Regions from separate parts of the Streptomyces sp. NPDC097129 genome, predicted to be linked through region 3. Evidence: riboswitches for the same ligand, from Rfam matches in the RefSeq annotation. Region 3 holds a riboswitch; each other region holds the start of a gene.

Region 1 (10,258 bases), on a different contig from region 3:
CGCCGTGCTCCGCGGTGTCCTCGTCGGCGTGCGCCCGGACGTAGTTGCGCTCGGCGGGCTCGTCCAGCTCGGCCACCGTGCGGACCGCGTCGTCGATCAGCCCCACGACGTGCGGGAACGCGTCCCGGAAGAAGCCGGAGATACGGACCGTGACGTCGATGCGCGGCCGGCCCAGCTCCTCCGGGGGCACCACCTCGAAGCCGGTCACGCGGCGCGAGGCGTCGTCCCAGACGGGGCGGCAGCCCAGCAGCGCCAGGATCTCGGCGATGTCGTCTCCCTGCGTGCGCATCGCCGAGGTGCCCCACACCGTGAGGCCGACGGACTGCGGGTACGCGCCCGTGTCCTGGAGGTAGCGCTGCACCAGGGAGTCGGCGAGCGACTGCCCGACCTCCCAGCTCAGCCGCGACGGGATCGCCTTGGGGTCGACCGAGTAGAAGTTCCGGCCGGTCGGCAGCACGTTGACCAGACCGCGGGTGGGCGAACCGGACGGCCCGGCCGGGACGTACCCGCCGTTCAGCGCCTTCAGGATGTGCCCGATCTCGTCGGTCGTACGGGCGAGCCGCGGCACGACCTCGTCACAGGCGAACTCCAGCACGGCGGTCGCATCGGGGAGTTCGGCGTCGAGCGCGTCGCGCAGGACCTCCGGCACGGCCGCCCGGTCCCACGCCCGCGCCTCCATGCCCTCCGCGATCCGCCGGCACAGCTGCTCCAGCAGGTCGATCGCGTCGGCGGCCGTCCGCGCCGGGCCGTCCACCAGGTCCGTCAGCTCCACCGGCGCCTTCACCGCGGCGCCCGGCTCGGCCAGCAGCTCCTTCTCGACCAGCCCGAAATACGAGGCCAACGCGGCCCGCAGACCCGGCAGCGCGTTCGCCTGCCCGCCCCACACCTGCGACGCGCGCAGCACGGCCAGCACCAGGTTGACGCGCGGTTCGGCGACCGGCCCGCCGCCCAGGATGTGCAGGCCGTCGCGGATCTGCACGTCCTTGATCTCGCACAGATAGCCGTCGATGTGCATGACGAACTCGTCGAACGTCTCGTCGTCCGGCTGCTCGTCCACATGCAGGTCGTGGTGCAGCTCGGCCGCCTTCACCAGCGTCCAGATCTGCGCGCGGACGGCCGGCGCCTTCGCCGGGTCCAGGTCGGACACCAGCGCGTACTCGTCGAGCAGCTGCTCCAGCTTCGCCAGGTCGCCGTAGGTGTCGGCGCGCGCCATCGGCGGTACGAGGTGGTCGACCACCGTGGCGTGACCGCGCCGCTTGGCCTGGGTGCCCTCGCCGGGGTCGTTGACGATGAACGGGTAGATCAGCGGCAGGTCGCCGAGGACGGCGTCCGGGGCGCACCCGCCCGACAGGCCGAGTCCCTTGCCCGGCAGCCACTCCATCGTGCCGTGCTTGCCCATGTGCACGATCGCGTCCGCGCCGAAGCCGTTCTCCAGCCAGCGGTAGGCCGCCATGTAGTGGTGGGACGGCGGCATGTCCGGATCGTGGTAGATCGCGATCGGGTTCTCGCCGAAGCCGCGCGGCGGCTGGATCATCACGACGACGTTCCCGAACTGCAGGGAGGCCAGCACGATGTCGTCGCCGTCGACGTACAGGCTGCCCGGCGGCTCGCCCCACGCCTGAAGCATGGCGTCCCTGAGGTCGGGGTCCAGCTTCTCGAACCACGCCCGGTAGTCGGCCAGCGGCACCCGTGCGGGCGCGGCGGCCAGCTGTTCCTCGGTGAGCCATTCGACGTCGTGACCGCCGGCCGCGATGAGCCGGTGGATCAGCTCGTCGCCGCCGCAGGGGTACTCGGTCAGCGCGTATCCGGCGTCGCGGAGCGCGTCCAGCACCCGCACCGCCGACGCGGGCGTGTCCAGACCGACCGCGTTGCCGACGCGGGAGTGCTTGGTCGGGTAGGCGGTGAAGACCAGCGCGATCTTCTTCTCGGCGTTCGGCTTGTGCTTCAGCCGGGCGTGCCGCACAGCGATCCCGGCGACCCGCGCCGCTCGCCCGAGGTCGGCGACGTACACCGGGACGTCGTCCGGGCCCTGCTCCTTGAAGGAGAACGGCACGGTGATCAGCCGGCCGTCGAACTCCGGGATCGCCACCTGCATCGCCGCGTCCATGGGGGACAGGGCCGCGTCGGACTCCTCCCAGGCGCTCTTCGACGAGGTCAGGCAGAGCCCCTGCAGCACGGGGACGTCGAGGTCGGCGAGCGCGCCGATGTCCCAGGCCTCCTCGTCGCCGCCCGCCGACGCCTGCGAGGCGTGCGTGCCGCCGGCCGCGAGCACGGTGGCGACCAGGGCGTCGGCCCGCGTCAGGAGTTCGTACAGCCCGGCGTCCGCGCCGCGCAGCGAACCGCAGTACACGGGCAGCGCGTTGGCGCCCTGCGCCTCGATCGCCTCGCACAGGGTGTCCACGAAGGCGGTGTTGCCGCTCAGTTCGTGGGCGCGGTAGAAGAGCACCCCGACGGTCGGACGCCCGTCCTCCAGCGCGTACGAGCCGTGGACGCCGAACTCCGGCATCTTGTGCGGCTCCTCGAAGCCCTCACCGGTCAGCAGCACGGTGTCCGACAGGAACCGCGACAACTCCAGCAGGTTCGCCGGGCCGCCCTCGACCAGGTAGCGCAGCGCCTGAGCGACCACGCCGGCCGGCACGCTCGACTCGGCCATCAGCTCGGCGTCCGGGACGGCCTCGCCGCCCAGCAGTACGGTCGGCACGCCGGACGCCTTCAGCGCGGCGAGGCCGTCCTCCCAGGCCCGCTTGCCGCCGAGCAGGCGGACGACGGCGAGGTCCGCGCCGTCGAGCAGGCCCGGCAGTTCGGCGGCGACGTCGACGCGGGTGGGGTTGCCGATCCGGTAGTCCGCGCCGGAGGCCCGGGCCGCCAGGAGATCCGTGTCGGCGGTCGACAACAACAACACTGTGCTCATGCGGGCGCTCCCGGTGGAATGAAAGGCAGTCCTTGTGGCGCGCCGGACTCGATGAGCCGCCACAGCGCGTCCGTGTCCGCGTGCTGTTCGATCAGGTCGCCGAGCCGGTCGAGCTGCTCCTCGCGCAGCGCGGCGAAGGAGGTGTCCGGCGCGGGCACGAACCGGCGGCCCGCGGCGGCGGCCACCTCCCGCAGGAAGGCGCGGCGGAAGCCGTCCGACTCCAGCGAGCCGTGCCAGTGGGTGCCCCAGGTCTGGCCGACGCGGCAGCCGTCGAGGAAGGGGTCGCCGCCCTCGACCGTAGCCACCCCGTGGTGGATCTCGTACCCGTCGACCCGCTCGCCGAGGGCCTCCCCGGCCGGCCGGGTCAGGGTCTTCTCGCGGGCGAACCGCACGCGCACGGGCAGGACGCCGAGCCCGTCGACCGCGCCGGCGCGCGACTCGACGTCGTCCTCGATGTGCTCGCCGAGGACCTGGAAACCGCCGCAGATGCCGAGGACGGGGCGGCCTTCGGCGGCCCTGCGCTTCAGGGCGCCGGCAAGTCCGCGCTCCCGCAGCCACTGAAGAGCGCGTACGGTCCCGCGCGTGCCCGGCACCACCACGAGATCCGCGTCGGCCAGCTCCTCCGGCCGGTCCACGAACCGCACCACGACGCCCGGTTCGGCGGCCAGCGCGTCCACGTCGGTGAAGTTGGACATCAGCGGGATCGCGCAGACGGCGACCCGCAGCACGTCCTCGCCGACGGGCGGGGAGACGGCCGACTCGCGGACGGTGCCGCGCAGGGACACCCGCAGGCCGTCCTCCTCGTCGATGCCGAGCCCGTGCCGGAACGGCAGCACGCCGTAGGTGTGGCGTCCGGTGAGGCCGTGCAGCATGTCCAGGCCAGGCTCCAGCAGCGAGACGTCACCGCGGAACTTGTTCACCAGGAACCCGGCGACCAGCTCCTGGTCCTCCGGCGAGAGCAGGGCGAGCGTGCCGAAGAAGGACGCGAAGACGCCCCCGCGGTCGATGTCGCCGACGACGAGCACGGGCAGCCGCGCACCCCGCGCGATGCCCATGTTCACGATGTCGGTCCGGCGCAGATTGATCTCCGCCGGTGAGCCCGCCCCCTCGCAGATCACCGCGTCATACGTGCCCCGCAACTCGGCCAGGCACTCCAGGACCGTGCCGAGCAGCTTCTGCTGCCGCCCGCCGTGGTAGCCGCGCGCGCTCAGCTCGCCCACCGGCTTGCCCAGCAGCACCACCTGGCTGCTCTGCTCGCCACCGGGCTTGAGCAGCACCGGGTTCATCAGCGCGGTCGGCTCGGTCCGGCACGCCTGGGCCTGCATGGCCTGCGCCCGCCCGATCTCGGCGCCCTCGCGGGTGACGAAGGAGTTGAGGGACATGTTCTGCGCCTTGAAGGGCGCCACCTTCACGCCCTGCCGCACCAGCCACCGGCAGATCCCGGCGGTCACGACGCTCTTGCCCGCGTCGGAGGTGGTGCCGGCGACGAGGAGACCACCGTTCATCGTTCACGCCCCTTCCCGATGAGGCGTGCGCCCGCGCACACGCCGAGCGCAAGCCAGCTCACGCGCCGGGACAGCCGTACCGCCCGGGCGATGTCCTGGGTCCCGACGGCGCGTCCCTGCGCGTTCAGCACCGGCCGGTGCTCGACGCGCCCGCCGTAGGAGAGGGTGCCGCCCAGCCGCACGCCGAGCGCGCCCGCGAAGGAGGCCTCCACGGGGCCCGCGTTGGGGCTCGGGTGCTTCGCCGCGTCCGCCCGCCAGGCCCGTACGGCGCCGCGCCGGTCCGGGCCGGTGAGCGCGGCGAGGACGGCGGTCAGCCGGGCGCCCGGCCAGCCGGCCACGTCGTCGAGGCGGGCGGCGGCCCAGCCGAAGCGCCGCAGCCGCGGCGACTTGTGACCGACCATCGCGTCCAGGGTGTTGACGGCCCGGAACCCGAGCAGCCCCGGCACCGAGCCGACGGCGCCCCACACCAGCGCGCCCACGACGGCGTCGGAGGTGTTCTCGGCGACCGACTCGACCACGGCCCGGGCGATCCCGTCGGCGTCCAGCGCCTGCGGGTCCCGGCCGCACAGATGGGGCAGCCGGGCCCGCGCCGCCTCCACGTCCCCGGCTTCCAGCGCGCGCCCGATCGCGCGGGCCTCACGCGCGAGGGAGGTACCGCCGACCACGGACCAGGTGGCGGCGGCGGTCAGCGCGATCGAGGCGGCGGGGGAGCGGCGCACGGAGCGGGCGGCGACGGCCCCGAGGGCGGCGGCGCCACCGGCGCAGACGGCGGTGTGCAGGGCGCCCCAGCCGCGGTGGTCGCGCCACAGGGCGCGCTCGACGGCGCCCGCGGCCCGTCCGAACACGGCGACCGGGTGCCCGCGGCGCGGATCACCGAGGAGGAGGTCGCCGAGGAGGCCGGCGGCGGCGCCGTACGCGAAGACGCGTTCGGCTCGCATCGGGCTCAGCCGGCCGTGGGGTCGGGCTGGGCGTCGCTGATGGGCGTGGTCCTCAACCGGCAGCCGCGCATGGCGTCTTGTCCTCACTCAGGGTGTCCGCGCCCTGGTTCGAAGGAGATCGGCGGTGAGAGTTCCTGGCTCCCGGGGTTGCTCACCCCGGTGACAGTGGCGGGACCGCGCCGGACTTCCACCGGCTTCCTCTCCTGCACGCCGCAAACTTGGCTCCGGCAGTCCACCACGGCTGTTCGGGGACCGTCAACTTGCCCTTGACCTGGGGCGGAGGAGTGTGGGCAGGCCCACACAGGGGTGACCTGCCCGGTCACACGGCGGCGACGTGCCCGGTCACACGGCGGCGACCTGCCCGGTGACACGGCGGCGACGTGCCCGGTCGCACGGCGGCGACGTGCCCGGTCGCACGGCAAAACGCGGGGTGCCGGTGTGGCACCCCGCGTCCTTGTGGTGTGGCCGGTCAGGCGACGATCAGGCTGATGCCGTACGCCACCGCCGCCGCGCACGCCGCGAAGCAGGCGTACGCGCCGGTGAGCGTGAGGGCGGCCGAGCCGCCCTGGGCCTGGACCCGCTCGCGGCGGGACAGGCCCATGATGCCGAGGGTGAACAGGGTCACCAGGCCCACGGTGACCCCGAGGCTGACACCGAAGACGGAACCGAGGGCCGCCCAGTCGATCTTCATGCTGCTTCTCTTCCTTCGTACCCGGTGGCGGCGGTCAGGCGGCCGGGGCCGGGGCCGGGTTCGCGGTGGCCGGCTGCTCGGGGGAGGGGATGGTGGTCATCAGGTCGTCCGTGCCGGCCGGGCCGGCCGCCGGGGGCGGGGTCACGGCGGCGATCGCGGTGGTGACCACGCCGGCCGGCTCCTCCTCCACGGCGTTGACGTTCGTGTGGTCGACCACCTCGCGGCGGGAGAGCTTCCAGATGCCGAAGCTGGAGGCCACCAGGAAGACGGCGACCAGCGCGGTGCCCCAGGCGCCGAAGCCGGTGACGTACTCGGCGAGCGCGCCGACCAGCGCGGCGGCCGGCAGGGTCAGCACCCAGGCGACGAGCATCCGGGTCGCGGTCGACCAGCGCACCACACCGCCCTTGCGGCCCACGCCCGCGCCCATCACGGAGCCGGAGACGACGTGCGTGGTGGACAGCGAGAAGCCGAGGTGGGAGGAGGCGAGGATGGCGGTGGCCGCGCTGGTCTGGGCGGCGAAGCCCTGCTGCGGCTGCATGTCCGTCAGGCCCTTGCCCATGGTGCGGATGATGCGCCAGCCGCCGATGTAGGTGCCGAGCGCGATGGCCAGGCCGGCGGAGAGGATCACCCAGGTGGGCGGGTCGGAGTCGGGCGCGATGGCGCCGCCGGCGACCAGGGCCAGGGTGATGATGCCCATCGTCTTCTGCGCGTCGTTGGTGCCGTGGGCGAGCGAGACCAGGCCCGCGGAGGCGATCTGGCCGGCCCGGTAGCCCTTCGCGGCGGCCTTGCCGTCGGCCTTCTTGCCGAGCGTGTACGACAGGCGGGTCGCGACCATCGCCGCGACGCCGGCCACGACGGGGGCGGCGACCGCGGGCAGCAGCACCTTGGTGACGAGCACGTCGCCGTGGACGGCGCCGAAGCCGGCCGAGGCGACGGTGGCGCCGATCAGACCGCCCATGAGGGCGTGCGAGGAGCTGGAGGGCAGGCCCACGAGCCAGGTCAGCAGGTTCCAGAGGATCGCGCCGACCAGGGCGGCGAAGATGACCTCGGGACGGATGCCGCTCTCGTCGACGAGACCCTTGGAGATCGTGTTGGCGACCTCCACGGAGAGGAAGGCGCCCACGAGGTTGAGGGCGGCGGACATGGCCACGGCGATCTTGGGCCGCAGCGCGCCGGTCGAGATGGTGGTGGCCATCGCGTTGGCGGTGTCGTGGAAACCGTTCGTGAAATCGAACGCGAGAGCAGTGACCACCACAATCGCGAGGATCAGCGAGAAGCTTTCCATTTACCCAGGCATTCGTTCGAAGTCATTGGCGGGTCGAACGTAGGTAACCCGGGTGAACGGAAGGTGAACTGAGCCGGGCGTCCCGATGTCGGAAAGAGGGGGCCGCTGCTCCGTTCCACCGCCCCGGCCCGGGCGGCACACGGCCCGCGTGCCCGGCGCGGGCCGTCGCGGCCGCTCGCGGGCCCGGGGAAGAGATTTCGGTCACCCCGGGCTGGCAGGATCGCGGCATGACGGAGCAGTGGCGGGAGCGGCAGGACGGACGGACGGGCGGCGAGGGGGAGGCGGCCGGTGAGCGTCAGGCTCCCGATCGGGAGGCGGCCGATCGGGAGGCGGGCGAGCGGGAGGCGGGCGAGGGGGACGCGGGCGAGCGGGAGGCCCGGGCCTGGGCGGATCTGGTCGCCGCGGCGCGCCGGACCGTCGCCGACGGGCTGGTCGTCGGCACCTCCGGGAACGTCTCGGTGCGCGTCGGCGACCTGGTGCTGGTCACTCCGTCGGGCGTGCCCTACGACCGGCTGCGGCCGCGGGACCTGACGGCGGTCGGCCTCGACGGCCGCCAGGTGCGCGGCACGCTGGTGCCGACGAGCGAGCTGCCGATGCACCTCGCCGTCTACCGCACCACGGACGCCCGGGCCGTGGTGCACACGCACGCCGTCCACGCCACGGCGGTCTCCACGCTCGTGCCGGAACTCCCCCTCGTCCACTACATGGCAGCGGCCCTCGGCGGCCCCGTCCGGGTCGCCCCCTACGCGGCATACGGCACGAGGGAACTGGCCGAGAACATGCTGCGGGCCCTGGCCGGCCGCACGGGCTGCCTCCTGCGGAACCACGGCACGATCACCTACGGCGCCACCCTCGACCAGGCCTACGACCGCACCGCCCAGCTGGAGTGGATGTGCCGCCTGTGGCTCACGGCGGCCTCCGTCCCGGGCCTCGCCCCCAGCCTGCTGAGCGAGGAGCAGCTGACGGAGGTGGGGGAGCGGCTGCGGGGCTACGGGCAGCGGGAGTGACGGCGGCCGCGTGAGGCCGGCCGCCGGGGGCCTTCCCCCGCGTGACGCCCGGCTCGGTTCCCCGGATGTCGCCCCCCTCGGTTCCCCGGATGTGCTTCCGGTGGCTTGGGACGGACACCGCCGGGAAACTGAATGTCGTGCGCACTGTCAAAGCGACGGCCGCTGCCGTCACCGCCGTGATGGGTGCCGGGGCCGCGGCCGTGGTCGCCGGCCGACTGGCCAGCGACGCCGCGCTCAAGGCGCCCCCGGGCCGGCCGCTGCCGACCGAGCCCCGGCTCACCGTCCACGCCACGGCCGCCGGCCGGATCGCGCTCACCCGCGACCTGGCCGCCCTGCGCCCCGGCACGTACGGCCTCGCCGGCGACGGCAGCCATGCGGTCGTCGGCCAGGTCCTGGACTCCGCCGAGCACACCGCGGACACCGTCGTACGGCGCCTGGAACGCGTCACCCACGGGACGCTGGAACCAGGCGACAAGGTGTGGCTCACCGCCAACCTCCACGTCGGCGACCCCCGGGCCGCCATCGGCCTGGAACACGCCGACGTCGACGTGCCCGGGGAACTCGGCTCCCTGCCCGCCTGGTTCGTGCCCGCCGCCCGGGACACGTGGGTGATCGCCGTGCACGGTCTCGGCACGACCCGCGAGCTCCCCCTGAACGTCATGGGCATGCTGAACCGGCTGCGCCTGCCCGTGCTCGCCCTCGCCTACCGCGGCGACCTGGGCGCCCCCCGCCCCCCGGACGGCCTGAACCACCTCGGCGAGACCGAGTGGCGCGACGTGGACGCCGCGATCCGCTACGCCGTGCGCTATGGCGCCCGCCGGGTCGTCCTGTACGGCTGGTCCACCGGCGCCACGATGGCGCTGCGCGCGGCCGAACTCTCGGGCATGCGGGAGCACGTCTCCGGGCTCGTGCTGGACTCCCCGGTGCTCAGCTGGCCGACCACACTGCGCGCCCTCGCCCTGGCCCGGCGCACACCGGGCGCGCTGCTGCCGCTCGCGGTGCGCGCCGCGCAGGGCCGCACCGGACTGCAGGACGGCCCCGCCGACGGCACCATCACCGCGGACGCCGACGGCCTGTCGGTGCCGACGCTGATCGTCCACGGCCCCGGCGACACGGTGGCCCCCTGGCGCTTCTCCCGCCGCTTCGCCGAACGCCGCCCCGACCTGGTCGCCCTGCACACGGTCGCCCACGCTCCCCACGGAGCGATGTGGAACGCCGACCCCGAGTCCTACGAGGAAGCACTCCGCCGCTTCATGACCCCACTGATGTGACCCCGCCGCGTGGCGATGAGACGCCCGACGGGGGCACGGCGCTATCCGGCGCCGACACGGCCGCCACCGGGGCCCCGCCCCCGGCACGGAAGCCCGTGCCCGGCCCGCCGCCGGTCACGGTTCCCCTGCCGAGCGGCTCGCCGCCTCACGCCGGCCAACGGCAGCCATGCGCCGGGACGGGCGCCCGCGCGGGCGAGCCGCCGCGCCTTGCAGCACCGGTCGGGGCGGATCGTCGACTGACGCCGGCGTGGCCCCCTGCCGGGCGGCTTGCCGACTCACGCCGGCGAACGGCTGCCATGCGCGGGGACGGGCGCCCGCGCGGGCGAGCCCGCTGCGCCTTGCAGCGCCGGTCGGGCGGATCGCCGGTGGGCGCCCGTCCCGTGGCAGAGCACGCCGCCTTGCGACCGGCGGAGCCGCCGCAGGCCCGGGATCTCCCGACGGCCTGTCGCCGCTCGGCGAGGTGGCGTGGCCCCCAGGCGAGTGGTGCTCCGCCGCCTCGGCCACCCGTCGCCGTCGGAGCAGTGCCCGTGTCGCCGCTGTCCGGCCGCCGGGGGATGCGCGGTCGGGACCTGGCCCCGGGCTCGCGGCGACGTGCCTGGGTGTCGGCCTCGCCTCGCGGAGTGGCGGTCCCGCGCGCAGACGCCCCGTGG
Region 2 (10,258 bases), on a different contig from region 3:
TGGATCACCTGGTTCCTGCTCGGCGGCGACCTGTACACGGCGTACACGTTCGTCGCCGTGCCGGCGGCGATCTACGCGGCGGGGGCGTCCGGCTTCTTCGCGGTGCCGTACACGATCCTCGTCTACCCGCTGATCTTCACGTTCCTGCCCCGGCTGTGGTCGGTGTCGCACAAGCACGGGTACGTGACGACCTCGGACTTCGTGCGCGGCCGCTTCGGCTCCAAGGGGCTGTCGCTGGCGGTGGCGCTGACCGGCATCCTCGCGACGATGCCGTACATCGCGCTCCAGCTCGTCGGCATCCAGGCCGTGCTGGACGTGATGGGCGTCGGCGGTGGCGAGAACACGAACTGGTTCGTCAAGGACCTGCCGCTGCTGATCGCGTTCGGCGTGCTGGCGGCGTACACCTACTCCTCCGGTCTGCGGGCGCCCGCGCTGATCGCGTTCGTGAAGGACGCGCTGATCTACATCGTCATCGCGGTGGCGATCATCTACATCCCCATCAAGCTGGGCGGGTTCGACGACATCTTCGCCAAGGCGGGCCACGCGTTCAGCCAGGTCAACCCGGCCACCGGCAAGCCGCGCGGTGCCCTCGCCCCGGGGGAGGCCGGCCAGTGGACGTACGCGACGCTGGCGCTCGGCTCCGCGCTGGCGCTGTTCATGTACCCGCACTCGATCACCGCGACGCTGTCGTCCAGAAGCCGTGAGGTGATCCGGCGCAACACCACGATCCTGCCGCTGTACTCCCTGATGCTGGGCCTGCTCGCGCTGCTCGGGTTCATGGCGATCGCGGCCGGCGTCAAGGTGCAGAACGGCCAGCTGGCCATTCCGCAGCTGTTCGAGGACATGTTCCCGGACTGGTTCGCGGGCATCGCGTTCGCGGCGATCGGCATCGGCGCGCTGGTCCCGGCGGCGATCATGTCGATCGCGGCGGCGAACCTGTTCACGCGCAACATCTACAAGGACTTCATCAAGCAGGACGCCACGCCGAAGCAGGAGGCCCAGGTCTCCAAGATCGTGTCCCTGCTGGTGAAGGTGGGCGCGCTGGTCTTCGTCCTCACCATGGACAAGACGGTCGCCATCAACTTCCAGCTGCTGGGCGGCATCTGGATCCTGCAGACCTTCCCCTCCCTGGTCGGCGGTCTGTTCACGCGCTGGTTCCACCGCTGGGCGCTGCTGGCGGGCTGGGCGGTCGGCATGGCCTACGGCACGCTGGCCGCGTACGGGGTGGCCTCGCCGACGCAGAAGCACTTCGGCGGCTCCGCGAAGGAGATCCCCGGCATCGGCGAGATCGGCTACATCGGCCTGACGGCGTTCGTGCTGAACGTCGCGGTGACCGTGGTCCTCACGCTCGTTCTGAAGGCCGTGAAGGCCCCCGAGGGCGTCGACGAGACCAGCCCGGAGGACTACACGGCGGACGCCGGCGACCCGGGCGTCCAGACCGAACTCCCCCCGGCCACGGCGGGCGCGGGCCACTGACGCACGCCGGTCACTGAAGCGCGCCCCGAAGGGGCGCGGGGAACTGCGCGAGCAACCACGGGGCAACCCGCAGCGGGCCGCCGGAGGCAGATGCCACGGCGGCCCGCTGTCGTAGGGACTCCCTTCGCGGACGACCGGCCGGGGGTGACCCGCGCCCGCCGTAGGAGGACGACGCCCTCACCGGCACCGGCCGCAGGCGCACGGTGTCGGCGAGGCGCTCGTGCGGGCCTGCGTCGAGCGGGCCCGGGCCGTCGGCGGCTGCGGGCGGATCGTCCTGTCGACCCAGCGGACCATGCGCACCGCGCACCGCATCTACGCACGCCTGGGCTTCGTCCGTACGCCCGAACGGGACTGGAATCCCCTCCCGGAGCTCGACGACATCACCCTGCTCACCTACGAGCTGACGCTGTGAAGCCGACGGGACACAACATCTGGGGGTGAGACGACAGCCCGGCACTAGATGTATGCTCATGCTCGCTGTCGCCGCAGGGGAATCCGGTGCGAATCCGGAACTGTCCCGCAACGGTGTACTTGCGTGCTTCGCGCACGCCGGTTCAGTCCGAGGACCTGCCCACAGCGCACCCGGCCACCCGGCCGGCGTGCTCCGACGTCCGGGCCTCGCGGAATGGGCCGGTGGACGCGACGCCGCGTGCGCTCGTGTGCTGCCCCCTGCCCTCGCCGAGGCCCAAGTGCCGAGCGAGGGAGAGCCCCACGTGACCATCGCGCCAGCCGATCCGGCCTCAGCCACCGAGCCGGAGCAGGACGGTCCCGGTGCCGCGCTGCTGCGCACCCTGACCGAGCTGACCGCCGACCTCCCCGACACCGACCCCGGCCGGGTCGCCGCCGCCGCGCTGCGCGGCCGGTCGGCGCACGCCGACGAGGCGGAGCTGCGGGAGCTGGCCACGGAGGCCGCCGCCGGACTCATCTCCGAGGACCCCGCCTACTCGAAGCTCGCCGCCCGCCTGCTCACGCTCGCCATCCGCGCGGAGGCCGCCTCGCAGGGCGTCACGTCGTTCACCGGGTCGGTCGCCGTCGGCCACCGCGAGGGTCTCGTCGCCGACCGCACCGCCGCGTTCGTGACGCTGCACGCGGACCGCCTCGACGCCCTCGTCGACACCACCGCCGACGACCGGTTCGGCTACTTCGGCCTGCGCACGCTCCACAGCCGTTACCTGCTGCGGCACCCGATCACCCGCAAGGTGATCGAGACGCCCCAGCACTTCCTGCTGCGCGTGGCCGCCGGACTCGCCGAGGACGACACCCGCCGCTCCGTCGACGAGGTCGCGGCGCTCTACGGGCTGATGAGCCGCCTCGACTACCTGCCCTCCTCCCCCACCCTGTTCAACTCCGGCACCCGGCATCCCCAGATGTCGTCCTGCTACCTCCTCGACTCCCCGCTGGACGAGCTGGACTCCCTCTACGACCGCTACCACCAGGTCGCCCGGCTCTCCAAGCACGCCGGCGGCATCGGCCTGTCGTACTCCCGTATCCGCGGCCGCGGTTCGCTGATCCGCGGTACGAACGGGCACTCCAACGGCATCGTGCCGTTCCTGAAGACGCTGGACGCCTCGGTCGCCGCGGTGAACCAGGGCGGCCGGCGCAAGGGCGCGGCCGCGGTGTACCTGGAGACCTGGCACTCCGACATCGAGGAGTTCCTGGAGCTGCGGGACAACACCGGTGAGGACGCCCGCCGTACGCACAACCTGAACCTCGCGCACTGGATCCCGGACGAGTTCATGCGCCGGGTGGGCGCCGACGCGCAGTGGTCGCTGTTCTCGCCGTCGGACGTGCCGGAGCTGGTGGACCTGTGGGGCGAGGAGTTCGACGCCGCGTACCGCAAGGCGGAGGACGCGGGCCTGGCGAAGAAGACGCTGCCGGCCCGTGAGCTGTACGGCCGCATGATGCGCACCCTCGCGCAGACCGGCAACGGCTGGATGACCTTCAAGGACGCCGCCAACCGCACCGCCAACCAGACCGCGCTGCCCGGTCACGTCGTGCACTCCTCCAACCTGTGCACGGAGATCCTGGAGGTGACGGACGACAGCGAGACGGCGGTATGCAACCTCGGCTCGGTCAACCTCGGCGCCTTCGTGGACGGCGACGACATCGACTGGGAGCGGCTGGACGCCACCGTCCGCACCGCCGTCACCTTCCTCGACCGCGTCGTCGACATCAACTTCTACCCGACCGAGCAGGCGGGCCGTTCCAACGCCAAGTGGCGTCCGGTGGGCCTGGGCGCGATGGGCCTGCAGGACGTCTTCTTCAAGCTGCGGCTGCCGTTCGACTCCCCCGAGGCCAAGGCGCTCTCCACGCGGATCGCCGAGCGCATCATGCTCGCCGCGTACGAGGCGTCCGCCGACCTCGCCGAGCGCAACGGTCCGCTGCCGGCCTGGGAGAAGACCCGCACCGCGCGGGGTGTGCTGCACCCCGACCACTACGACGTGCAGCTGACCTGGCCGGAGCGCTGGGCGGCGCTGCGGGCCCGGATCGCCGGGACCGGCATGCGCAACAGCCTGCTGCTGGCCATCGCGCCGACCGCCACCATCGCCTCCATCGCGGGCGTGTACGAGTGCGTCGAGCCGCAGGTGTCGAACCTGTTCAAGCGCGAGACGCTGTCCGGCGAGTTCCTCCAGGTGAACACCTACCTGGTCGCCGAGCTGAAGAAGCTGGGGGTGTGGGACGCCCGCACCCGTGAGGCGCTGCGCGAGTCGAGCGGCTCGGTGCAGGACTTCGCCTGGATCCCCGAGGACGTCCGGCGGCTGTACCGCACGGCGTGGGAGATCCCGCAGCGCGGTCTGATCGACATGGCGGCGGCACGGACCCCGTTCCTCGACCAGGCCCAGTCCCTCAACCTCTTCCTGGAGACGCCGACGATCGGCAAGCTCTCCTCGATGTACGCCTACGCCTGGAAGTCCGGGCTGAAGACGACGTACTACCTGCGTTCGCGCCCCGCGACGCGCATCGCCCGCGCCGCCCAGGCGCAGGCCACCGTCCCCGTCCCCGTCCAGCAGGCGGCCCCCGAAGACGCCGTCGCCTGCTCCCTGGAAAACCCCGAGTCCTGCGAGGCCTGCCAGTAATGAGTACCCGTAACACCAACCTCCTCGACCCGGGCTTCGAACTGACCCTGCGCCCCATGCGCTACCCCGACTTCTACGAGCGCTACCGGGACGCGATCAAGAACACCTGGACCGTGGAGGAGGTCGACCTCCACTCGGACGTCGCCGACCTCGCGAAGCTGACGCCGAAGGAGCAGCACCTCATCGGCCGGCTGGTGGCGTTCTTCGCGACGGGTGACTCGATCGTCGCGAACAACCTGGTGCTGACGCTGTACAAGCACATCAACTCCCCCGAGGCGCGTCTGTACCTGTCGCGGCAGCTCTTCGAGGAGGCCGTGCACGTCCAGTTCTATCTGACGCTGCTGGACACCTATCTGCCCGACCCGGACGACCGCGCGGCCGCCTTCGACGCGGTGGAGAACATCCCGTCCATCCGGGAGAAGGCCGGCTTCTGCTTCAAGTGGATCAACGAGGTCGAGAAGCTGGAGCGCCTGGAGTCCAGGGCGGACCGGCGCCGCTTCCTGCTCAACCTCATCTGCTTCGCCGCGTGCATCGAGGGCCTGTTCTTCTACGGCGCCTTCGCCTACGTCTACTGGTTCCGCAGCCGGGGCCTGCTGCACGGTCTGGCCACCGGCACCAACTGGGTGTTCCGCGACGAGACGATGCACATGTCGTTCGCCTTCGACGTGGTCGACACCGTCCGCAAGGAGGAGCCGGACCTCTTCGACGAGGAGCTCGGGCAGCAGGTCACCGACATGCTGAGGGAAGCCGTGGAGGCCGAGCTGCAGTTCGCGCGCGACCTGTGCGGGGACGGCCTGCCGGGCATGAACACCGACTCGATGCGGCAGTACCTGGAGTGCGTCGCCGACCAGCGTCTCACCCGCCTCGGCTTCGCCCCGGTGTACGGCTCGCAGAACCCCTTCTCCTTCATGGAGTTGCAGGGCGTTCAGGAGCTGACCAACTTCTTCGAGCGGCGCCCGTCGGCGTACCAGGTCGCGGTGGAGGGCACCGTCGACCTGGACGAGGACTTCTGAGCCGCGGCTACTTCAGGGTCACAAAGTCTCCGGGCGACACGGCGAGCATGGTGGCCGACGTGCCGGGGTAGTACCAGCGCCAGTCGCCGGCCGCGGAGGCGGTGACGGTGGTGCTGAGCCGGCCGGTGCTGCCCGTCGTCACGGTCCTGACCGTGGTGTAGCGGGTGGTGCCGGCCTTGCGGAACTGGAGCTGGACCTGCTGCCCGGCGTAGCCCTGGTACTTCAGGCTCTCCCAGTTCGCCCGGCTGAGCGTGCCGGTGACGGTCAGCCTGCCGCCCTTGCGCACAGGCTCGGGCGCGGCGTCGGCCGTGAGCGTCGTGGCCCGCTTGACGGAGTAGCGGGCGATGTTCTGGGAGATCCAGTAGTCGCCGTCGTTGGCGTTGACGGTGGCATTGACCTGCCAGAGGCCGGCGACGCGGTTGGTGTCGATGTCGTCGCCGGCCGGCATCCAGGAGGGGGTGGCCTTCATGGTGGCCGTGCACACCGAGGTGGTCGCCGACTTCTTCGCGCAGGTCGTGCCGTACCACTCGATGAAGCCGTAGGCGTTCGACACGTTCATCGTGCTGACGCGGCTGACGCCCTTCACCCCGGAGTTGTCCCGGACGGTGAGGACGACCGGGAACGTGATCTCCTTCGCGGTCCCGACGCCCACGGGGTGACCGCCGTTGACGACGGCCCCCACCACCCGGATGTCTCCCCGCCCCTCGGCGTGGGCGCCGGTCGCGGTGAGCAGCACGAGGGCCGCGGCGCCGCTCGCCGTGGCCCAGGCCGCTCTTCGCCGGATGCCGTTGCTCATGTTTCCCTCCCCTGCGCTCGATCACCGTGATCGACTGCGTGAGCGGGAGGTTACACGCGGGGTCGGACAGTGCGGTGTGCCTGGAGGCGCGGGGTGGTCCGGCGGGGGGTCTGCCCGCGGGGAGCGGGGCTCGCGGCCTCCTTGATCTGCCGGTCCATGCGGCGGTCGCGCAGGACGCCGAGCGCGGACGGCAGGATCAGCAGGACCAGGATCCCGAGGGTGAAGAGCATTCCGATCAGGCCTTCGATCTGGTTTCCGTTCATGGACACCACTCTCGCGCGGGACGCTCCTTACGGTGAGTGGCAGCACTGCCGCAGACCCTCGAATTACTGCCACCGGTGAGGCACACTGGCGGCATGCTGAAGAACGTGGCCGCGGTCCTGCTCGACGGAGCGCACCCCTTCGAACTCGGCGTCGTGTGCGAGATCTTCGGGCTCGACCGCAGCGACGACGGACTGCCCGTGTACGACTTCGCGGTCGTCTCCGCCGAGGGCCCGACGCTGGGCACGCACGTCGGCGGGCTGACCATGTCCACGCCGTACGGCCTAGACCGGCTGGAGGAGGCCGATCTGATCGCCGTCCCGGCCGGCGACGACTTCACGCACCGCATCTATCCGCCGGCGCTGCTGGACGCCCTGGTCCGGGCGGTGGAGCGCGGGTCGCGGGTGCTGAGCGTGTGTTCCGGCGTGTTCGTGCTGGGCGCCGCCGGACTGCTGCACGGGCGGCGCTGCACGGTGCACTGGCACCACGCCGAGGAGCTGCGCCGGCAGTACCCGCGGGCGGTCGTCGAACCGGACGTGCTCTACGTCGACGAGGACCCGGTGATCACCTCGGCCGGCACCGCCGCCGGCATCGACGCCTGTCTGCACCTGGTGCGCAAGGAGCAGGGGCCGGAGGTGGCCAACAAGATCGCCCGGCGCATGGTCGTGCCGCCGCACCGGGACGGCGGGCAGGCGCAGTACATCGAGCGCCCGCTGCCCGCGAACTCCTGCGACACGGTCGGCGAGGTGCTGGCGTGGATGGAGCAGCACCTCGATCAGGAGGTGACCGTCGAACAGCTCGCCGCGCGGGCCCACATGGCGCCGCGGACCTTCGCCCGGCGCTTCCAGCAGGAGACCGGCACGACGCCGTACCGGTGGATCCTGCGCCAGCGGGTGCTGCTGGCGCAGCGGCTGCTGGAGGCGACGGACGAGACGATGGACGCGATCGCCTGGCGTACCGGGTTCGGTACGGCGGCGGCGCTGCGGCACCAGTTCACGCGGGCGCTGGGGACCACCCCGAACGCCTACCGCCGTGCCTTCCGCGGCCCGCAGGCCGCCTGAACGCTCAGCGCGGCACCGCCCGTACCAGCAGCCGGTGCGGGCGCAGGGTGATGCCGACCCGGACGGCGTCGTTCGAGCCGGGCACCTGCTCGAAGCGGTACCGCGCGGCGAGCGCGGCGGTGACGAGCGTCAGCTGTGCCATCGAGAAGTGGTCGCTGGGGCACTTGCGGTTGCCGGTGCTGAACGGGCTCATGGCGTGTTTCGGCACGTCCTTGGCCCGCTCCGGAAGCCAGCGGTCCGGGTCGAACTCCAGGTTGCGGGCGTACGACTTCGGGTCGCGCTGGATCGCGTACGGGCTGTAGATGATGTCGGACCCGGCCGGAATGCGATAGCCACCGAGTTCGGTGTCGACGACCGCCCGCCGGGTCAATATCCATACAGCCGGCCGCAAACGCATGGCCTCGATGACGACATTGTTGGTGTGCCGCAGCGAGCGCACGTCCTCGAATGCGACGGGCCGCCCGCCGGTGACGGATTCGACTTCGTCGCGCACCTTGTCGGCGTGTTCGGGGTGCTCGGCAAGTGCCTGAAGCAACCACATGATGGTGGATGCCACTGTTTCGCTGCCGGGGGTCAGGATGGCGACCACCTGGTCGTGGATCTCCTGCTCCCCGATGGGCTCGCCGCTTTCGTCCTTCGCTTCCAGCAATGCCGTCAGCAAATCGTCCGGCTTTTGACCAGATGCGCGTCGCTCGGCGATGATCTCGTCGACGAGGAGATGCAAATCGGCCAGCGCCCGATTGAATTCGCGGTTGCCCGGCGTCGGCAGCCGGTACAGCGGTCCGAGCGGGACCACCATCCGCCGGTACATACCGCGGAAGACGACCGCGAGGGCCGTGCACAGCCGCTCGGCGCGCTCGTCCATGTAGTCGCCGCGCAGCAGGCAGCGGGCGGCGATGCGCACCGCGACACGGAAGGACTCGCCGGTGCAGTCGAGGGTCCCGGCGCCCCGCCAGCGCTCGACGAGCGCGTGCGCCTCCTCCTCCATGATCGGCCCGTACGCGGGGATCGCGTCGAGCCGGAACGCGGGCTGGATGGTGCGCCGCTGGCGGCGGTGCAGCGGGCCGTTGGCCGTGGCCACGCCCTCCTTGCCGAGCAGCCCCTCCAGGGACTCCCACAGGGGGCCGGCGATGTGGTAGTCGGGGCTGAGGGCGAGGGCGCCGGTCAGTTCCGGGGTGGTGACGGCGTAGAGCGTCTTGGGGCCGAGCCTGAGGCGGACGACGTCGCCGTGCTCGCGCAGGGCGGACATGAACCGCAGCGGGTCGCGCGCCAGCTTCCAGCCGTGGCCGAGGAGGGGCACACCGCCGCCCGCGATCGGGGGCTCGCGCAGTTCCGGGGCCGTGGGCACCGGGGGCTTCACGGACTCGACGGTCATTTCTCACCTGCCGCTTCGTTGTTGACGTACGGGGGCGTGGACCGGTCGTCCCAGCTGTCGACCATGTACCGGCCGGACTCGTGGTGGAACCAGTAGACGGAACTGAACCAGTTCCGCATGTTCGCGACACAGGCCCGTACGGCGGCGCTCAGTTCTTTTCCGCGCACTGTTCCGTCGTCGAGTCCGTCGGCGAACCGTAAAGCATCCTGTTCCGCGTCGAGGAATTGCGTGATGCATTCATCCACGCGACGCCGGACTTCGCGTACCGCTTCTTCCAGAGTCAGCCCCTCATGGGTGATGAGACTGATTCCGAGATTGTGCACCTCGTCGCCGGCTATTTCTTTCGGCAGCGAACACAGGTCGTTGTACCAGGCGGCGAATTCCTGGCTCAGCAGGGCCGGGCGCCGGTATGCCGGGTTCTTTCGCACGGCGTCCGGGAGTTCACAGCCGGCGCTGGGTTCGAGCAGGTCGGTCCAGATCCAGTGCGCGAAGGTGAGCCGGCGCAGGGCCAGGTATTCCGCGACCGTCGGGACGATCCCCTCGGTGCGGTTGCGGAACTCCCGGTCGTAGGCCTCGATCACCGTGTGGAAGTGCCGGGCGAAGCGCGCGTTCCAGCCGCCCGGCAGGAAGGAGTACAGCCGCCCCACGCTGTCCGCCAGCCCCGCGACCAGCGGATCCTCGTGGCGCAGATGGTCCTGGGGCGCGTCCAGCGCGGCGTGCAGCAGGCTCTTCAGGCGGCGCCAGGCGACCGGCCTGCGATGCACGATGTCCCGGTCGTGACGGTCGTCCCAGACGAAGAACCAGGCGCTGTAGTCGGCGATGGCCTGAAGGACCTCGTCGGGGGCGCCCAGGTAGTAGCCCGCCATGAGGTCGGTGTAGCACAGGCCGTCGGCATATTCCTCGACCTTGTCCGCCGGCATGAGCCGCATTTCCAGCAACCAGCTCCGGGTCTTCTCCTGGAGCTTCGGCCAATACGGGTGCAACCGCCGGGGAAACGCCGCCTCGATCACCGGAAGAGTAAGCGACGGTGGCACCATCACCGCCTTCGGCGCCCCACCGGTGCCGCGTGTGGTGCTGTATGGGAGAGCATGCACGAACTACCCCTCTCAGCCGCCGTTCGCGCACACCCCTCCTGTCGAACCGGGCGTGCGCCGTCGCGTATCCCCGCACTCTCCATTCAGCACCACAACTGACCGTTC
Region 3 (10,258 bases):
GGACCCCTCGTCCCGGCGGGCGCCGCCGGCGTCGGTGACGACCATCGCGCAGGCGCTCAGCCGGGTCCCCGGCACGGCGCCCGCGGGCACGGACAGCACGAACGGGAACGTCCGGCCGGTCCACGGGCCGCCCCCGGCGGTGCCGGTGAACGTGTAACTGCCGGTGCCGCCGTCGGCGGCGACGGCCCCCCGGTACCCGCCGTCGGCCAGCGGCGTACCGGTCACCACGGCCGGCTCCGCCACGGTCAGCGTCAGCCGGGACCCGGCGCCGAGGGCCGGACCGCCGTATCCGGCGACCTCCAGCAGCCCCTGCCGGCCGGGAACGATGGTCACCGAGCCCCACAGCTCGCGCTCCCGGGCCCCGGCGGGCGACTGGACGAGGACGGTCAGAACGAGAGCTGCGCAGCAGCCCAGCGAAGCGAGGGGGCGTCTCATGGTGGCGCGATCTCCCTGAACGAACGGGTGTCGACCCCCCACGCCGATTGTCGGGTCGCAGAGGACAACATGCCGCGCCGGTGCACCCATGGGAGTGACAGCAACGGCAGCCGGCCTTCAGGGGCGCGGGGAACTGCGCGACCAGCCACTACGAAACCCGCAGACGACCGACCCCCTCAACCCGCATCCCGCTTGTCGTCGTCCACGATCTCCGCATCCACCACGTCGTCGTCGGCTTTCCCGCCGGAGGCACCCGCACCCTCACCCTGCCCGCCGGACGCCCCCTGCCCGCCGGAGGCGCCCCGCCCCCGTTCGTACATCGCCGTACCGATCTTCTGCGCCGCCTGAGCCGCCTTCTCCACCGCGGAGCGGATCGCGCCCGTGTCCTCCCCCTTCAGCGTCTCCTTCAGCTCGGCCAGCGCCTCCTCCGTCTCCCGCCGGACGTCCGCCGGGATGCTCTCCGGGTTGTCCCGGATCAGCTGCTCCGTCCGGTAGACGAGCTGCTCCCCCTGGTTGCGGGTCTCCGCCGCCTCCCGCCGGCTCCGGTCCTCCTCCGCGTGCTGTTCGGCCTCCCGCACCATGCGGTCGATGTCGTCCCTCGGCAGCGCGGAGCCCCCGGTGACGGTCATCTTCTGCTCCCGGCCCGTCCCGAGGTCCTTCGCGAAGACGTGCATGATCCCGTTGGCGTCGATGTCGAACGCCACCTCGATCTGCGGGATGCCCCGCGGCGCGGGCGGCAGACCGGTCAGCTCGAACATGCCGAGCTTCTTGTTGTACGCCGCGATCTCCCGCTCCCCCTGGTAGACCTGGATCGTCACCGACGGCTGGTTGTCCTCCGCGGTCGTGAAGATCTCCGCCCGCCGCGTGGGGATCGTCGTGTTGCGCTCGATGAGCCGGGTCATGATGCCGCCCTTGGTCTCGATGCCGAGCGACAACGGGGTGACGTCGAGCAGCAGGACGTCCTTGACCTCCCCCTTGAGCACCCCGGCCTGCAGCGACGCCCCCACCGCCACGACCTCGTCGGGGTTGACGCCCTTGTGCGGGTCCTTGCCCGTCAGCTCCTTCACCAGCTCCGTCACGGCCGGCATCCGCGTGGACCCGCCGACCAGCACCACATGGTCGATGCCCTCGACGGAGATCCCCGCGTCCCGCACCGCGTTCTGGAACGGCCCCTTGCAGCGCTGCAGCAGATCCGCCGTCAGCTGCTCGAACTGCGCCCGCGTCAGCTTCTCCTCCAGGTGCAGCGGCCCCTGCGCGGAGGCGGTGACGTAGGGCAGGTTGACCGTCGTCTCCGTCGACGAGGACAGCTCGATCTTCGCCTTCTCCGCGGCCTCCCGCAGCCGCTGCACGGCCATCTTGTCCTTCGACAGGTCGACGCCGTAGTGGTTCTTGAAGCCGGTGACGAGGTGGTCGACGACCCGCTGGTCCCAGTCGTCGCCCCCGAGACGCGTGTCGCCGTTGGTCGCCTTGACCTCGATGACACCGTCCCCCATCTCCAGCAGCGACACGTCGAACGTGCCGCCGCCGAGGTCGAAGACGAGCACCGTCTGGTCGTTGCCCTTGTCCAGCCCGTACGCCAGCGCCGCCGCCGTCGGCTCGTTGACGATCCGCAGGACGTTCAGCCCGGCGATCTCCCCGGCCTCCTTCGTGGCCTGCCGCTGGGCGTCGTCGAAGTACGCCGGCACGGTGATCACGGCGTCGGTGACGTCCTCCCCCAGGTACGCCTCCGCGTCCCGCTTGAGTTTCTGCAGCACCCGCGCGGAGACCTCCTGCGCGGTGTACCGCTTGCCGTCGATGCCGCCGCTCTCCGGGAAGCGCCAGGTGTGGTCGCCCACATGCCGTTTCACGGACCGGACCGTGCGCTCCACGTTCGTCACGGCCTGCCGTTTCGCGACCTCCCCGACGAGCACCTCGCCGTTCTTGGCGAAGGCGACGACGGACGGGGTGGTGCGGGCGCCCTCCGTGTTGGTGATGACGGTGGGCTCGCCGCCCTCCAGGACCGCGACCACCGAGTTCGTCGTGCCGAGATCGATTCCGACCGAACGCGCCATCGGGCTCTCCCTTCTCGGGTGCCGTATGCCGGGGCTGCGGTCGTACCTCTCTTCCTGCATAAATCTCCGGCCGACCGCCGTCAAGGAAGATTTTCGGCGCCCCGCCGAACACAACCGCGCTTCCCCGCGTACTCCTGTGCGTCCGACCGGACGACGACAGGAGGCATGGTGCGACTCTCGCGGACCGCGACGGGAACCCTCTTCGTGGGCGGAGCCCTCGGCCTGACCCTCGTTGCGCTCGCCTATCCCGCCATGCTCGGCATGAACACGGTGGCCGGCGACACCTCACGGGTGATCGCCAACACCCAGTGGGGACCGCTCACCGAGGCGGACCGCGACTTCGTGGTGAAGGTGCGCGCGGCCGGCCTGTGGGAGTACCCCGTGGGCCAGATGGCCCTGAAGAAGAGCACCGACAAAGCGGTCCTCACCGCCGGGCGGCACCTGATCGACGGGCACGCGGCCCTGGACACCACCTGCCGCAGGGTCGCGCCGATGCTGAACATCACGCTGCCCAACCTGCCCAGCCCCCAGCAGCAGGGCTTCGTCGCCACCCTCAACGCGGACAGCGGCAGGCAGTTCGACTCCGACTTCGCCAACATCCTGCGCATCACGCACGGCTCGATCTTCAACACGATCGCGAAGATCCGCTCCACGACGAAGAACACCCTGGTGCGCGCGCTGGCCGACCAGGCCAACGACACCGTGCTCGACCACATGACGGTCATGGAGAAGACCGGCCTGGTCAACTTCGACCAGGCCCTCTTCCAGCAGACCTCCCCGCCGAAGCTGCCCTCCAGCGACGTCACCCCGCCGCCCCCGCCCGCCGGCCAGCCCCAGGTGGTCCTCACCCCGCCGCCGAACGCGACGTCCGTCCCGGTCCCCCTGCCCGGCGACCCGTCCCCGACGGTCCGCTAGACCTGTCGTTCGGCCCTAACCCAGCCAGACCGTGGTGTCCGGACCGATCCGGCCGTCCTCCAGCGGCGTGCTGGCGAGCAGGACCTCGCCGTGCGGCAGCGGCACCGCACGCTCCGACAAGTTGGCGACGCACCGCCAGCCCTCCGACCGGGCGAAGGCGAGCACCCCGGCCGGGACGTCCTCGGCCCACCGCAGCTCCTCGTCCTGCGCCAGCTTGCGGCGCAGCTTCAGCGCGGCCCGGTACAGCTCCAGCGTCGAGCCGTCCACGCCGTCCTGCGCCTGCACGGCGTACGACGCGAAGGACGGCGGCTGCGGCAGCCAGGCGCCACCCGCCCCGAAGCCGTACGACGGACCGCTCACCGTCCACGGCAGCGGCACCCGGCAGCCGTCGCGGCCCTTGCGGGCATGGCCCGTCTGCTCCCAGATCGGGTCCTGGAGCACCTCGGCCGGCAGCTCGGCGACCTCGGGCAGCCCCAGCTCCTCGCCCTGGTAGAGGTACGCCGAGCCGGGCAGCGCCAGCATCAGCAGCGTCGCCGCGCGGGCCCGGCGCAGACCGGCCGCCGGGTCGATCCGGGGCGCGCGGCCGCCGGACAGCAGCCAGGCGTTGTCGTCGGCGCCCGGCGGCAGCATCAGCCGGGACGCGTGCCGCACGACGTCGTGGTTGGACAGCACCCAGGTCGCCGAAGCGCCGACGGCGCGCGCGCCCGCCAGCGAGGTGGTGATGACCTCGCGCAGCGCGTCCGCGTCCCACGGGGCCTGGAGGTACTCGAAGTTGAACGCCTGCCCCAGCTCGTCCGGCCGGGCGTACAGCGCGCGGCGCTCTCCCGGCACCCACGCCTCGGCGATGGCCGCGCGGGGCGGGGAGTAGGCGTCGAGCAGGCGGCGCCAGTCCCGGTAGATCTCGTGCACCTCGTCGCGGTCGTAGAAGGGATGACTGCCCGCGGGCAGCACCGCCAGGGCCGCCTCGTCGCTCAGTTCGGGCGCGCCGAGGTCGCGCAGCGGCTCGCTGAGGTCCTTGGCCAGGGCGTGCGCGACGTCCACGCGGAAGCCGTCGACGCCGCGGTCGGCCCAGAAGCGCAGGGTGGTGCGCAGGTCGGCTCGGACCTCGTCGTCGGCCCAGTTCAGGTCGGGCTGCTCGCGGGCGAACAGGTGCAGGTACCACTGCCCGTCCGGCACCCGCTCCCAGGCGCTGCCGCCGAACACCGACTGCCAGTCGGAGGGCGGCAGTTCGCCGTGGACGCCGCGGCCGTCGCGGAAGACGTACCGCTCGCGGGCGCGCGAGCCGGGCCCGGCGCGCAGGGCCTCCTGGAACCAGGCGTGCCGGTGCGAGGTGTGGTTGGGGACGATGTCGACGACGACCTTCAGGCCGAGCCGGTGCGCCTCGGCGACGAGCGCGCCGAAGTCGTCCAGGGTGCCCAGGCGCGGGTCGACGGCGCGGTGGTCGGCGACGTCGTAGCCGCCGTCGGCGAGCTCGGAGGGGTAGAACGGGCTCAGCCACAGCGCGTCGGCGCCGAGCGCGGCGAGGTGGGTCAGACGGCCGGTGATCCCGCGCAGGTCGCCGAGCCCGTCGCCGTCGGCGTCGGCGAAGCTGCGGGGGTAGACCTGGTAGACGACGGCCTGCCGCCACCAGTCGGGGTCGCGGGAGGAGAGATCGGGCACGCGGTCTCCTTTCGCCGGTGCGGGCACGACAGTGAGATGACTGTCCACTTCCCCCGGAAAGGGAACGTGCCCGTGCGCGCGCGGGTCAGGGCCCGTCGGCGGTGCACTGCGCGAGCAGGGTCTGTACGTCCGCGTCGACCACCCGGTAGCGGACCACCCGGCCCTGCTTCTCGCCCGCCACCGTGCCGGCCGCCCGCAGCAGCCGCAGGGCCTGCGACACGGCCGGGTCGTTCATGCCGGTCGCGATCGCCAGGTCGGACACCGCGAGCGGGCCGGTGCGGTGCAGGGCGAGCAGAAGGGCGAGCCGGTTGGGGTCGGCGAGCAGGGAGAAGCGGTCGGCCCAGGCACGCACGTGGGCGGCGTCGCCGATGGCGGCGATGGCGTCACAGACGCGGTGGCCGTCGATGGTGCGGCGATCGGCGCGGTCGGGGGGCACGAGGTGCATGCGTGCATTGTGACCCGCGCCGTTGTGATCTTCGATACCTGCTCACCTGTGCAGCTATGCAGAAGACCCTCGGCCCCCCTACCGTGGGCGGGCCGTGGTGTTCGGGAAGCCGGTGGGAAACCGGCGCGGCCCTCGCCACTGTGATGCGGGGAGTTCTCGTCCCGTCCGGCTCACGCCGGGCCACTGGTCCTACGACCGGGAAGGCAGGGACGGCGGACGCACCACCCCTCCCCCAAGGGAGGTACCCCCAAGCCAGGAGACCGGCCACGGCAGCTCACGAAGTGATCCACGAGGTGCTGGAGCGTGACCGGATGACCTTGCCCGACCCTGCCCCGACGACCGCGAAGACCGGCTTCAAGTGGCGGCGGGAGGACACCGTCAAGACCGCCGGGCTGATGGCCGTCATCGCCGCCCTGCACGTCGTCGCCTTCGGAATCCTCTTCCTCCTCGTCGTACCCGGCCACTACGAGGTCGGTACGAAGGCCTTCGGCATCGGCCTCGGCGTCACCGCCTACACCCTGGGCGTACGGCACGCCTTCGACGCCGACCACATCGCCGCCATCGACAACACCACCCGCAAGCTGATGGCCGACGGCAAACGCCCGGTGTCCGTGGGCTTCTGGTTCGCGCTCGGCCACTCCAGCGTGGTCGTCCTGCTCGCCCTGCTGATCGCGGGCGGCACCTCCCTCGCCGGGAAGGTGATGAACGAGGGCTCGGCCACCCACCAGGTGCTCGGCTTCCTCGGCACGACGATCTCCGGCACGTTCCTGTACCTCATCGCCGCGCTCAACCTGGTCGCCCTCGTGGGCATCCTGAAGGTGTTCCGGGAGATGCGCGCGGGGACGTACGACGAACAGGAACTCGAGGCGCACCTGGACGCGCGGGGGTTCATGAACCGCATCCTGGGCCGCCTCACCAAGTCGGTCTCCCGCCCCGGCCAGATGTACCCGCTCGGCTTCCTCTTCGGCCTCGGCTTCGACACGGCCACCGAGGTCACGCTGATGGTGATGGCGGGCTCCGGCGCGGCCGCCGGGCTGCCCTGGTACGCGGTGCTGTGCCTGCCCCTGCTGTTCGCCGCCGGGATGAGCCTGTTCGACACCCTCGACGGCACGTTCATGAACTTCGCCTACCAGTGGGCGTTCTCCAACCCGGTCCGCAAGGTGTTCTACAACCTCGCCATCACCGGCCTGTCCATCGCCGTCGCCTTCGTGATCGGCACCATCGAGCTGGTCGGCGTGCTGCACGACAAGTTCGGCCTGCACGACGGCGTCACCGGCTGGATCGCCGGGATCGACCTCGACAGCGTCGGCTACCTCATCGTCGGTCTGTTCGTCCTGGTGTGGGCGGCGGCGCTCACGTACTGGAGGCTGGCCAAAGTGGAGGAACGCTGGTCGCCCACCGCGGCGGACTAGCGTGCGACGGTCTCCAGGTACAGCTTGACGTAGCGGTCGACGTCGACCTCCAACGCCACGTCCACCAAGGGATGTTCGCGGGCGCCCTCGTGGATCTCGGACTCGCCGGGCCGCGGACGCCGGTCGACGACCGTCTGACCGCGGCCCGGGCCCGGGGCCAGCGACACCTCCACCGGCAGCAGCCGCGTCGTGATCCCGGCCGGGTCGGCGACCGCGCACACCGCGCCCGCGTCCCCGAGACCGCCCGCCTCCTCGCCCTCGGGCTCGCCGCCCTGCGTGGTCGGCCGGTGGGCCAGCAGCTCACCGGCCAGCCGGGTCCCGGGGTCACTGCTCGCCCGCATCCGGTGCACATCGCCGCCCGGCACCACGACCCGCATGAACACGTCCAGGCCGTACATGGTGATCGGCACCCCCGCGGTCAGCAGGATCGCCGCGGCCTCCGGGTCGTGCCAGACGTTGAACTCCGCGACCGGCGTGGCGTTGCCGGTGGCGACCGCGCCGCCCATGAAGACGATCCGCTCGATGTTGCGGGTGACCTCCGGATGGGTGCGCAGCAGCAGCGCGATGTTCGTCAGCGGCGCCGTCGGGATCAGGGTCACCGGCCGCTCACTGGCGAGGATCTCCCGGCGCAGCAGCGTCACCGCGTCGACGTCGGCGGGCCGGCGGCCGGGCGCGGGCAGCCCCAGGTCGCCCATGCCGTCGTGGCCGTGCACATGCCGGGCCGACCGCACCGGCTCGATCAACGGCCGCTCGGCGCCCCGCCCCACCGGGATCTGCGGCGCCCCCGCCTGCTCCAGCACGGTCAGCGTGTTGCGCACGACCCCGTCCACGTCCGTGTTCCCGGCGACACACGTCACCGCGCGCAGGTCCAGACCGGGATGGCGTACGGCGAACAGCAGGGCGAGGGCGTCGTCGACACCGGTATCGCAGTCGATGATCACGGGAATGGGATGACTGGCCACCAGGAGCTCCTTCCGTCGTCCCCCGACGATAAGCGCCCCGGCCGCTCAGCCCCACAGATCCTTAGCGCGCGCCGCGACCACCCCGGCCACCCGCCGCACCAGCTCCGCAACGGGCACCTGCCCCGCCCGCCGCCCGTCCCGCAGCCGCAGCGACACCTCCCCGGCCGCGTCCTCCCGGGCACCGATCACCGCCTGGTACGGCACCAGCCGCGCCTGCCGGATCCGCGCCCCCAGAGTCCCCTGCGCCTCGACCTCGGCCCGCACCCCGGCAGCCCGCGCCCGCTCCACCACCTCCCAGGCCCGCTCCTCCTGCTCCGCCGACACCGGCAGCACGACCAGCTGCACGGGCGCCAGCCAGGCGGGAAAGGCGCCGCCGTGCTGTTCGAGCAGGTGCGCGACCACCCGCTCGACACTGCCGATGACACTGCGGTGCACCATCACCGGCCGGTGCCGGCCCCCATCCGCGCCGACGTACGACAGGCCGAACCGCTCCGGCTGATGGAGGTCGATCTGCACGGTCGACAGGGTCGACTCCCGCCCCGCCGCGTCGGCCACCTGCACATCGATCTTCGGCCCGTAGAACGCGGCCTCCCCGGCGGCCTCCTCGTACACGACGCCCTCCAGCGCCTCCCGCAGCATGCCGGTCGCCCGCCGCCACAACTCCGGGTCGGCGACGTACTTGCCGCCCTCCCCCGGCAGCGACAGCCGGTACCGGGCGGCCCGGATGCCGAGGTCGGCGTGGGCGCGGGCGATCAGCTCCAGGGCGGCGCGGGCCTCGCCGACGGCCTGACCGAGGGTGCAGAAGACGTGCGCGTCGTTCAGCTGAATGGCCCGCACCCGGGTGAGACCCCCCAGCACCCCGGACAGCTCCGACCGGTACATGCCGCCCAACTCCGCCACCCGGTACGGAAGTTCCCGATAGCTCCGGGACCGCGACCGGAAGATGAGCGCATGATGCGGACACAGACTGGGCCGCAGCACGACCTCCTCCGCCCCCAGCCGCATCGGCGGGAACATGTCGTCCCGGTACAGCTCCCAGTGCCCGGAGATCTCGTACAGCTCCCGTTTGCCGAGCACGGGCGAGTACACGTGCCGGTAGCCGGCGGCGCGCTCCATGTCCCGGACGTAACTCTCCAGGGCGTGCCGCACGACGGCCCCGTCGGGCAGCCAGTACGGCAGACCCGCCCCGATCAGCGGGTCGGTGCCGAACAGCTCCAGTTCGCGGCCGAGACGGCGGTGATCACGCATGACAGGCTCCTCCTGTGAGGGGACGAGCACGCCGAAAGCCCCGGGGCACCCGCCCCGGGGCTTTCGCGACATTCGGTCAGCTGTCAGCGCGCCGGGACACTCTCCGGCGTCGTCGTGGACAGGACCCGTACGCGCTGCATACGACGACCGTACCGACGCGCACCCGCCCCCGCGAGCGCATTTGTCGCCCGGACGGTCCTGTGCGCTGGTCGCCCGGCGATCACGGTGCTGACCTGGACCCACGCACCCCGCCCCGCCCAGGAGCCCCGATGCCCCGACCCCCGGCCCCCACCGCCCTCGTCCTGACGCTCGCCGCCGGCACCCTCCTGACCGCCACCGCCTGCTCGGGCCGCTACCTCGACATGGAGGAGGCTCCCACCGGCACCCCCACCACCACGTCCCACCCCGCCCGCACGGCACCCGCCTCCCCCACCGCCACACCCGCGCTCACCGCCGCGCAGGCCCAGTCGGTCCTGGTCACCGACACCGACCTCGGCCCGGAGTGGACCCCCACGCGAGGCGCCGCGACCTGGCGGGACAGCATGCTCAAGACAACGGGCGCACCGGGCGACTGCGCCCGCTTCCTCGACGCCCTGTACTCCGACACGCTCCTCGGCTCCCCGCCCCGCGCGGTCGTCGGCCTCGACAACACCGACACCGGCGCCCAACTGCGCTACCAGGTCTCGGCCCAGCCCCCCGCCGCCGTGGACCGGACCCTGGCCTGGCTCGCGAAGGTGCCGCAGACGTGCGCACACTTCACCGCGACGACAGGGCGGGGCGTGGCCCAGGACGTCCAGATCTCCGCGACCGCGCTGCCCCCGGTCGGCGACGCGAGGCAGGGCCTGCACGTCACGGTGACGGCCCCACCGGCCGACGGCGCGGAGGAACCGACGGTCCTCACCCTCGACGTGGCGGCGGTCCGCCAGGGCCCGGACGCCTTCACCCTCACCAACGGCGGCCTCTCCGACACCCCCTCGGAAGCGACCCAGGTAGCGGTCCAACTAGGCGCGCTACGCCTCGCAGACATCCGCAAACAGGGCCGAGCCCAGGTCTAGCCGGGCCACGGACCGACGACTGCGGCCAAGCCGGATGACGACCGGCACCCGCGCGCGGCGGGAAGGGGCCGGGGTG

The links. Region 3 has a riboswitch for cobalamin ahead of nicT (Nickel transporter NicT). Riboswitches for the same ligand answer to the same signal wherever they lie in the genome.
Region 1: another riboswitch for cobalamin. It lies ahead of AC0B9F_RS35310 (cobalamin biosynthesis protein); the one in region 3 lies ahead of nicT (Nickel transporter NicT).
Region 2: another riboswitch for cobalamin. It lies ahead of AC0B9F_RS15150 (ribonucleoside-diphosphate reductase subunit alpha); the one in region 3 lies ahead of nicT (Nickel transporter NicT).

The regions. Positions count from the first base shown of each region.
Region 1 is NZ_JBVOQE010000019.1:50,765-61,022, reverse strand. It holds gene cobN (cobaltochelatase subunit CobN) at 1-2,911, opposite strand, end outside; gene AC0B9F_RS35315 (cobyric acid synthase) at 2,908-4,416, opposite strand; gene AC0B9F_RS35310 (cobalamin biosynthesis protein) at 4,413-5,354, opposite strand; cobalamin riboswitch at 5,461-5,626, opposite strand; gene AC0B9F_RS35305 (hypothetical protein) at 5,824-6,045, opposite strand; gene AC0B9F_RS35300 (inorganic phosphate transporter) at 6,080-7,330, opposite strand; gene AC0B9F_RS35295 (class II aldolase/adducin family protein) at 7,558-8,337, shown strand; gene AC0B9F_RS35290 (alpha/beta hydrolase) at 8,475-9,608, shown strand.
Region 2 is NZ_JBVOQE010000004.1:286,204-296,461, reverse strand. It holds gene mctP (monocarboxylate uptake permease MctP) at 1-1,476, shown strand, start outside; partial or broken gene AC0B9F_RS15155 (GNAT family N-acetyltransferase) at 1,670-1,888, shown strand; cobalamin riboswitch at 1,941-2,065, shown strand; gene AC0B9F_RS15150 (ribonucleoside-diphosphate reductase subunit alpha) at 2,190-4,553, shown strand; gene AC0B9F_RS15145 (ribonucleotide-diphosphate reductase subunit beta) at 4,553-5,566, shown strand; gene AC0B9F_RS15140 (hypothetical protein) at 5,574-6,362, opposite strand; gene AC0B9F_RS15135 (hypothetical protein) at 6,413-6,625, opposite strand; gene AC0B9F_RS15130 (GlxA family transcriptional regulator) at 6,719-7,684, shown strand; gene AC0B9F_RS15125 (bifunctional albaflavenone monooxygenase/terpene synthase) at 7,689-9,059, opposite strand; gene cyc1 (epi-isozizaene synthase) at 9,056-10,153, opposite strand.
Region 3 is NZ_JBVOQE010000011.1:93,607-103,864, forward strand. It holds gene AC0B9F_RS28490 (Ig-like domain-containing protein) at 1-435, opposite strand, end outside; gene dnaK (molecular chaperone DnaK) at 612-2,486, opposite strand; gene AC0B9F_RS28500 (DUF4142 domain-containing protein) at 2,691-3,401, shown strand; gene AC0B9F_RS28505 (glycoside hydrolase family 13 protein) at 3,417-5,108, opposite strand; gene AC0B9F_RS28510 (ArsR/SmtB family transcription factor) at 5,146-5,505, opposite strand; cobalamin riboswitch at 5,584-5,788, shown strand; gene nicT (Nickel transporter NicT) at 5,817-6,917, shown strand; gene AC0B9F_RS28520 (nucleoside hydrolase) at 6,914-7,879, opposite strand; gene thrS (threonine--tRNA ligase) at 7,925-9,127, opposite strand; gene AC0B9F_RS28530 (hypothetical protein) at 9,397-10,182, shown strand.